DNA from 2 places in the Streptomyces sp. NPDC048481 genome. Region 1 is predicted to be linked to the other one. Evidence: riboswitches for the same ligand, from Rfam matches in the RefSeq annotation. Region 1 holds a riboswitch; the other holds the start of a gene.

Region 1 (4,592 bases):
CCGGTGAGCCGTGAGCGGCGGGCCTGGCGCTTCGTCTGGGAGCGGTAGACCCGGGCCGCGGTCTGCTCGCCGAGCAGCTTGATCCTGGTCGCGGTGGAGAACCGGTCCCGGTCCTTCACGGGCATGTGCTCCGCCTCCCCTTCACGTGCGTACGTCCCCGCACACGGTACGGGACCGAGTACGGGGACGTACGTACGACTGGCGGAGCCTTGACCCCGTGGGGTCAGCGCGCTGCGCCGCCGCCGCGCCTACTGGTTCGCGGAGCGGAACCGGGGGAAGGCGCTGCGGCCGGCGTACACGGCGGCGTCGTCGAGGATCTCCTCGATGCGCAGCAGCTGGTTGTACTTGGCGACGCGATCCGAGCGGGCCGGGGCGCCGGTCTTGATCTGACCGCAGTTCACCGCGACGGCGAGGTCGGCGATGGTGACGTCCTCGGTCTCGCCGGAGCGGTGGGACATCATGCACTTGAAGCCGTTGCGCTGGGCCATCTCGACGGCGTCCAGGGTCTCGGTCAGCGAGCCGATCTGGTTGACCTTGACGAGCAGGGCGTTCGCGGAGCCCTCCTCGATGCCGCGGGCGAGGCGCTCGGGGTTGGTGACGAAGAGGTCGTCGCCGACGATCTGGACCTTGTCGCCCAGCTTGTCGGTGATGACCTTCCAGCCGGCCCAGTCGTCCTCGAACAGCGGGTCCTCGATGGAGACCAGCGGGTACGCGGAGACGAGCTCCTCGTAGTACTCCGTCATCTCGGCGGCCGAGCGGGACTTGCCCTCGAACTCGTACTTGCCGTCCTTGTAGAACTCGGACGCGGCGACGTCGAGGGCGAGCGCGATCTGCTCGCCGGGGACGTAACCGGCTTGCTGGATGGCCTCGATGATGAGGTCGAGCGCGGCGCGGTTGGACTCCAGGTTCGGGGCGAAGCCGCCCTCGTCGCCGAGGCCGGTGGACAGGCCCTTGGTCTTCAGCACCTTCTTGAGGGTGTGGTAGACCTCGGCGCCCCAGCGCAGCGCCTCGGAGAAGGACTCCGCGCCGATCGGGGCGATCATGAACTCCTGGATGTCCACGTTGGAGTCGGCGTGCGAGCCGCCGTTCAGGATGTTCATCATCGGAACGGGCAGCAGGTGCGCGTTCGGGCCGCCCAGGTAGCGGAACAGCGGCAGGTCGCTGGCCTCGGAGGCGGCGTGGGCGACGGCGAGCGAGACGCCGAGGATGGCGTTGGCGCCGAGGGAGCCCTTGTTGTCGGTGGCGTCCAGGTCGAACATGGCCTGGTCGATCAGGCGCTGCTCGGTGGCGTCGTAGCCGACGAGCTCCGGGCCGATCTGCTCGATGACGGCGAGGACGGCCTTCTCGACACCCTTGCCGTGGTAGCGGTTGGGGTCGCCGTCGCGGAGCTCGATGGCCTCGAAGGCGCCGGTGGAAGCGCCGGACGGTACGGCGGCACGACCCGTGCTGCCGTCGTCGAGGCCGACCTCGACCTCGACCGTGGGGTTGCCTCGGGAGTCCAGGATTTCCCGGGCTACGACGACGTCGATGGACGGCACGAGCATCTCCTTCTTGGGATGTGACGCTGGTTGTGCGGGGCCCCGCGGGCCATGACGGACCGCGACGGGCCTTGCGGCTAGAGCCTAACCGTCCCCGGGCCGTCGGCAGCCGACCGACCGTCCCGTGGACAGAGAGACCGTACCTATTGTTCACGCCCGGAACAAAGGGGGTGGCCGAGAAAGGCCGCCGGAGGCCCGCGGACGGGCGCCCGGACACAGAGAAACCCCGCTCCGGTGCGTACGGGGGAACACGCACCGGAGCGGGGAGCCCGTGGGGACGGGGGCGGCCCTCACCGGGTCCTCATGAGGCCCTCAGTGTGCGGGCCTCGGCCGTGGGGGCGCTGGGGCTCGCCGGGGAGCCGGCTGTCACTTCAGGTGCAGCTGCTGACCCGGGAAGATGAGGTTCGCGTCCTCGACGATGTCCTTGTTCAGCTCGAACAGCTTGTGCCAGCCGCCCTTGACCTTGTGCTTCTCGGCGATGGAGCTGAGGGTGTCGCCCTTGACGACCTTGTACTCGCCGTCGCCCTTCTTGACCTTCTTGCCGGTCGGGGTGGTGACCGTCTTGGACTTCTTGGTGGCGGCCGGGCGGTCGGTGGAGCGCGAGGCGCTCTGCTTCTCGGTCGAGCGGGCACTGGCGCCGCTGTCCGAGGAGTTGGAGGAGCTGGACGAACCGGAGGAGTTCGAGGAGTCGGAGCCGCCGTTGTACGAGGCGCCGGACAGGCCCGTGCCGCACACCGGCCAGGCGCCCTTGCCCTGGGAGGCGAGGACCTTCTCGGCGACGGAGATCTGCTGCGACTTGGAGGCCTGGTTGGCCTGCGCGGCGTACTGCGTGCCGCCGTACGCGGCCCAGGTGGAGGCGGAGAACTGCAGGCCGCCGTAGTAGCCGTTGCCGGTGTTGATGGACCAGTTGCCGCCGGACTCGCACTGGGCGACCGTGTCCCACTCGGAGGCGGTGGCGGCGGAGGCGTTGCCGGCCGCCATCAGCGGGGCGGCGATGGCGACACCGGTGACGCCGGCCAGAGCGGCGGCGCGGGTGGCCTTGGACGGACGACGGTGCTTGCCCTTGGCGGAAAACAGCATGGTGGATCCCCTCACCGACGCCTGCGAGGTGAGCTGTCGGGTTCGGGCCGTGTGAGTTGCCCGGCCGCTCCTCCGCGGAAGCGATGCTTCCCGGAGGGGCGGCTTCACCCCAAGCCGGATCCAGCCTCTACAGCCGGTCCCGGCACTTACCTTGGGTCCCCCGCTCCTGCCTACGGCGCTTGACGCGACGACTGTTCCCGGGCTGCCGCTGGCAGGATTCGGCGTTGCGACGGCCGGGGCTCGGGTTGCCGAGCGGCCTCGACCGTAGACACGTGATCCGCCGAATTTCAAAGACGATCAGGGCTTCTGAGACTCATCCCACACTTTCACCAAAGCGGACATTAGGCGCGAAGTGTGACGTGAACTCCCGCTGTATTTACCGGGTTTTGCGCCCTATTCGACCCCTGTGTCGAGCGTCTGACCGGGTGCGATGTCGCTCGGGTCGTCGCCGATGAGGCTCCTGTTCTCGGCGTACAGGGCACGCCATCCGCCGTCGAGGCCAAGGGAGTCGGCGATGGACGCGAGCGAGTCCCCCTCCTGGACGACGTAGGTGGCCGCGGCGTGCCGGCCGGCGGTGGCGGGGGCGGTGCCGCTCGGCGCGACGTCCGTGGCGCTCTTGGCCGTGTTCTCGTCGGCCGTGGGCCCACGGTGCCGGCCGGAGCCGAGGGAGCCGGTGTCGACGAGACTCCAAGAGCCCACCTCCTGGCCCGAATTGTCCGACTCGTTCACTTCCGGGGAGACCGTGGGCGATCCGTCGCCCGTAGCGCCCGCCCCCTTGCCCGCGGCGGAGCCGGTGGACTCGCCCGCGGCGGAGGAAGAGGCCGAAGGGGACGAAGAGGACGAAGCCGAGGAAGAGGAGGAAGCGGACTCCGAAGGCGAACCGGTGGGATCGGTGGTCGAGTCGGACGAGTCGGACGATCCGCCCGCGCCGGACGAGCCGTCACCCGAACCGCCGGAGGAGCCCGTCGAGTCCGACGAGCCGGAACCGGACGATCCGGACAGCCCCCGGGACAGATCGGACAGTCCGGAGGAGGCCGAGCCGGAGGAGTCGTCCGCCAGGCCCGTGTCCACGGGCAGCGCGCCGTTCGCCTTGGTGAGACCGGACGTCAGCCCGCAGGTCCCCCACGCGCCGATGCCCTGCGCCGCGAGCACCTTCTGGGCCACCGCGATCTGCTGGTTGCGGCTGGCCAGGTCGGGACGGGCCGCGTAGTCGAGCCCCCCGTACGTCTCCCAGTCCTTCTGGCTGAGGCTCAGACCGCCGAACTCGCCGTCACCCTTGTCGGCGCTCCACGAGCCGCCGGTCTCGCACTGCGCCACCTTGTCCCACACCGTGCCGTCGGCGGCGCTGGCGCCGGAGGCGGCCAGCAGCGGGATGGCGATGGCCGAACCGGTCACCCCGGCCGCGACGAGGAGGGCCGGAGCCTGACGGGGGCGACGGTGCCGACCGTTCCCGGAGAGCATGCGAGGGCCTTTCTCTGGACAGCAGTGACCGGCGCGACGTCCGAGACCGGCCCGTCGCGCTGACGAGTGAACGTATAGGCAGACGATCACTTGTCACAAGTTCATGCCGCGCAGATCACGTGAAGATCACAGAGTTGAGGACCGGTCACGTTTGCTCCGTCGAACGGTCACACTCCGGCTGACTTTCGCTCAGATCCGGACCTGTCCGGTGCCGGAGCGTTCCGGGGCGAACTCCACCGGCAACGTCCGCAGCCCGCGCATGATGAGCCCGCCCCGCCACCTCAACTCGGCCGGATCCGCCGCCAGTCGGAGGTCTGGCAGCCGCGTGAGGAGAGTGGCGAGCGCGGTCCGTCCCTCCAGCCGGGCCAGCGGCGCACCCAGGCAGTAGTGGATGCCGTGGCCGTAACCGAGGTGCTGGTTGTCACGGCGGGACAGATCCAGCACATCGGGATCCGCGAACCGCGCGGGATCGCGGTCCGCCGCCGCGAGGACGACGAGGACCGGGTCGCCCGG
Region 2 (4,592 bases), on a different contig from region 1:
GGCTCGGTCGACGGGATCTGCTGCGTCACTGGGGCTCCCTCCCTGTCGGTCACCGTCGGCGCGGCTCCTGTGGCCGACGGGACATCTCCCCGACCATACGACATGGGTACCCGGGGCAACGGGTTGTCCACAGGACGTCCGCCCAGGTGGGAGTCGGGTCGCCGAGGGTTGCCCGACGGGCCGACCGCACTCGATGATGTCGGTGTTTGATCGCACCTGTTCGAAAGTGGGGGCTTGATGCCCGAGATCGCCGACAATGGCCGTACGTGGCTCCTTTCGGGGCCCACGAGCAGCTATGCCCTCCATCTCACCGAGGCCGCCGAGCTGGTCCATCTGCACTGGGGCCCGCGCATCGCGCTCGCGGACGCCGAGGCGCTCGCCGCGCTCGCGCCGCAGGAGCGCGGCGCCTCCTTCGAGGCCCCGCTCGACGGGCACGAGGAGTACCCGGTCGAGGGCGGCCCCCGCTTCGTGCGGCCCGCCCTGTCCGTGCGCACCGAGCAGCGGCGCGGCACCGAGTGGGCCTTCGAGGCCCACGAGAGCGACGGCGACGAGCTGCGGCTGCGCTTTCGCGACGCCGGCCTCGCGCTCACCCTGCACTACCGGATGCGCGGCGACGTCGTCGAGCGGTGGGCCACCGTGCGCAACGAGGGCACACAGCCCCTGGAGCTGCTGCGCGCCGACTCGGCCACCTGGACCCTGCCGCTGCGCGACGCCTGGCGGCTGTCCCAGCTGCACGGCCGCTGGGCCGCCGAGTCGCGGCTGACGCGGTCCCCGCTCACCTACGGCGAGAAGGTCATCGGCAGCCGCCGCGGCCACACCGGACACCAGCACCTGCCCTGGGTCGCCCTCGACACCGACGCCACCGAGGAGCGCGGCGAGGTCTACGGCTGCGCGCTGGCCTGGTCCGGCTCCTGGCGGATCGCCGTCGCCCAACTCCCCGACGCGCGCGTGCAGATCACCGGCGGCGCCGGATACGACGACTCGGGCCTGCTGCGCCTCACCGCGGGCGAGGCCTTCACCACGCCCGTCTTCGCCGGGCTGTGGAGCGACGCCGGCTTCGGCGGGGCGAGCCGCGCCTGGCACGCCTACCAGCGCGCGCACGTCATCCCGGACGCCGAGCAGGACCGGCCGGTGCTGTTCAACTCCTGGGAGGCGACCTACTTCGACATCTCCGAGGAGCAGCAGGCGGCCCTCGCCCGGCGGGCCGCGGCGATCGGCGTCGAGCTCTTCGTCGTCGACGACGGCTGGTTCGGGGCGCGCACCGGCGACCACGCCGGACTGGGCGACTGGCACGCCAACCCCGACCGCTTCCCCCACGGGCTCAAGCCCCTCGCGGACCAGGTGCACGCCCTCGGCATGCGGTTCGGCATCTGGGTCGAGCCCGAGATGGTCAACCCCGACAGCGACCTCTACCGGGCGCACCCCGACTGGGTGCAGTTCCAACCGGGACGAAAGCGTACGGAGTTCCGCAATCAGCTCATGCTGAACCTCGCGCGGGAGGACGTCCAGGAGTACCTCTGGGAGCAGCTCCACGGGCTGCTCTCCAGCGCCCCGATCGACTACGTCAAGTGGGACTTCAACCGGTGCTTCACCGACGCCGGCTGGCCGGACGACGCCTATCCGCAGCGCCTGTGGGTCGACCACGTGCGGGCCCTGTACCGCCTGCTGGACCGGCTGCGGGAGGCCCACCCCGGCGTCGCCTTCGAGTCCTGCTCGGGCGGCGGCGGGCGCGTCGACCTCGGCATCATGAGCCGCACCGACCAGGTGTGGACCTCCGACAACACCGACCCGCTCGACCGGCTCGACATCCAGCACGGCTTCAGTCAGATCCATCCCGCGCGCGTCATGGCCGCATGGGTCACCGACAGCCCCAACGCCCAGCTCAACGGCAGGGTGAGCTCGCTGCGCTTCCGGTTCGTCAGCGCCATGGCGGGGGTCCTCGGCGTCGGCGGCGACCTCTCCGAGTGGAGCGAGGACGAACTCGCCGAAGCGCGTCGCTGGGTGGATCTCTACAAGGACATCCGGCCGCTCGTGCAGCAGGGCGACCTCTACCGGCTGCGCCCTCCGGCGGGCGGGCTGAGCGCCGTGCAGTACGTGCGCGGCGACGAGAGCGTCGTCCTCGCCTGGCTGCAGGCCCAGCGGTACGGCGAGCCCGTCCCCGCCCTGCGGCTGCGCGGACTCGACCCGACGGCGTCGTACGAATGCCGTGAAACGGGCGAAGTGCACCGGGGTGCGGTGCTGCTGCATCACGGACTGCGGACCGGGCTGCGCGGCGACCTCGATGCGACGGTTATCCGCCTGCGTCGCATCTGAGCTTTCTGTCCGAATTGAAGCCTTAGTTCCAACTCGCCGGGAAGTAAGGGAACCTGGAGCACCGTCACGTGAGCAGCGTCATATCGGTGACCGTACGTCGTGCGTCATGTTCACGTAATTCGCAGGGTTCTCCTGTGCCTTGAGGGGGAGAGAGGCACTTGTTTCACGCAGGGTGACGGGGGATGCCCGGCGGGGATCAAGAGAAACGCGTGAACCGTGCAACCTTCGCTTGTCTCCGTGCGTCCGGGTCGCTTACGTTCCACCCCAATCCGGACGGACGCCGAATCCTGCCACCGCCCGGATCCCGCACACTCACCCGTGCATGGCAGGAGCGGGGGACCCACAGGCACAACCGCCTGTTCCGGTTCCCGGAACAGGCTAGGGGTCAAGTCGCGCCTCGGCGCGGCCGGGCATCTCCAGCCCGCACCCGACAGCTCACCTCGCAGGCGCCGGAGAGGAATCCGTCATGCCCGCGAAGGGTAAGCACCGCCGTCCCAAGGCCCAGCGTCTCACCCGCTCCATAGCCGTCGCCGGAACGGGCGGAGCCGCACTCGCCCTGCCGCTGATGGGCGCCTCCGGCGCTCACGCCGCCACCCCCGGGTCGGTTGCGCAGACGTCCGCGCAGTCCGTCGCGCAGACGGCCCCGGAAAAGGCCGTCCAGGCCGCCGGGACGACCCGCAAGACCGCCACCGCGAAGACGTACACCGTGCGGTCCGGCGACTACCTCTCGAAGATCGCGGACGAGCAGAACGTCAGCGGCGGCTGGCAGCGGCTCTACCGCGACAACCGCGCGGTCGTCGGCGACGACCCGTCGCTGATCCACCCCGGCCTCCGGCTGTCGATCGGCAAGAAGGCCGCCTCCGGCGCCCACCAGCCGTCCGGCTCGTCGTCCTCCCGGTCCGCGGCCCCCAAGTCGCAGTCCGCCACGGGTTCGTCGAAGGCTTCGCAGTCCTCCGCGTCGAAGGCGCCGGCCTCCTCCTCGAAGACGACCCAGGCCGCCGAGAGCAACGCCGGCGGTTACGTCCTGCCGGTGTCCGGGGCCGTCGTCGGCACCCCGTACCACCAGTCGGGCAGCATGTGGTCCAGCGGCTATCACACGGGCACGGACTTCGTCGTCCCCACCGGCACCACCCTGAAGGCCGTGGGCGCGGGCACCGTCGTGTCCGCGGGCTGGGGCGGCGCGTACGGCAACCAGGTCGTCATCAGGCTCGCCGACGGCTACTACGCCCAGTACGCCCACCTCTCCCAGCTCTCGGTCTCGGCCGGCCAGACCGTGACCGCGGGCCAGCAGGTCGGCCTCTCCGGGGCGACCGGCAACGTCACCGGTCCGCACCTGCACTTCGAGATCCGCACCACGCCGGACTACGGCTCCGACGTGGACCCGATCGCCTACCTGCGCGCGCACGGCGTCTCCGTCGGCTGACCCCCCGGCAACCCCGCCTGACACGCAGCCGAAGGCCGGGCCCCACCGATCGAAGTATCCGGGGCCCGGCCTTCGTGCTGTCCGCACGCCACCGGTCCCGCACCGCGCGGAGCCGTCGCGGACCGACGGCGTCCCGGCGCGATCGCCTATTCCCTGGTTGGCAAATTCTTTAGGAGTGGCTTATCTCACCGACCGTCAACACCTGCCTACGGTCGCGTAAGTCACATTCGAAGGTGAATCATGAACTGCTGTGGCAGACGATTCGAAGAGTGACAACAGATCAGTGATCGGGTCGTACGTGGCGGTGGGGGACAGCTTCACCGAGGGCGTAGGCGACCCCGGCCCGGACGGGGCCTTCGTCGGCTGGGCGGACCGGTTCGCGGTCCTCCTCGCCGACCGGCGGCCCGAAGGCGACTTCGACTACACCAACCTCGCGGTCCGCGGAAAGCTGCTCGACCAGATCATGGAGGACCAGCTCCCCAGGGCCGTGGAACTCGCCCCGGACCTGGTCTCCTTCTGCGCGGGCGGCAACGACATCCTCCGTCCCGGCACCGACCCGGACGAGGTCGCCGAGCGCTTCGAGCGCGCGATCTCGGCCCTGAGCGCCGTCGCCGGCACCGTCATGGTGACCACCGGCTTCGACACCCGTGGCGTCCCCGTGCTCAAGCACCTGCGCGGCAAGATCGCCACGTACAACGGACATGTGCGCGCCGTCGCCGACCGCTACGGCTGTCCGGTGCTCGACCTGTGGTCCCTGAAGTCCGTCCAGGACCGCAGGGCCTGGGACGGCGACCGGCTGCACCTCTCCCCGGAGGGGCACACGCGCGTGGCGCTGCGCGCCGGCCAGGTCCTGGGC

What was found. A riboswitch is a leader RNA that binds a small molecule or an ion and turns the genes downstream of it on or off. The one in region 1 is predicted to bind cyclic di-AMP.
Region 2: another riboswitch for cyclic di-AMP. It lies ahead of ACGFSH_RS28880 (peptidoglycan DD-metalloendopeptidase family protein); the one in region 1 lies ahead of ACGFSH_RS17390 (transglycosylase family protein).

Annotation. Positions count from the first base shown of each region.
Region 1 is NZ_JBICXC010000005.1:91,366-95,957, forward strand. Features, by position in the region: gene ACGFSH_RS17380 (septum formation initiator family protein) at 1-125, opposite strand, end outside; gene eno (phosphopyruvate hydratase) at 249-1,544, opposite strand; gene ACGFSH_RS17390 (transglycosylase family protein) at 1,905-2,618, opposite strand; cyclic di-AMP (ydaO/yuaA leader) riboswitch at 2,622-2,806, opposite strand; gene ACGFSH_RS17395 (transglycosylase family protein) at 3,012-4,079, opposite strand; gene ACGFSH_RS17400 (cytochrome P450) at 4,269-4,592, opposite strand, start outside.
Region 2 is NZ_JBICXC010000012.1:5,711-10,302, forward strand. Features, by position in the region: gene ACGFSH_RS28870 (tyrosine-protein phosphatase) at 1-29, opposite strand, end outside; gene ACGFSH_RS28875 (alpha-galactosidase) at 238-2,313, shown strand; cyclic di-AMP (ydaO/yuaA leader) riboswitch at 2,582-2,775, shown strand; gene ACGFSH_RS28880 (peptidoglycan DD-metalloendopeptidase family protein) at 2,780-3,736, shown strand; gene ACGFSH_RS28885 (SGNH/GDSL hydrolase family protein) at 4,020-4,592, shown strand, end outside.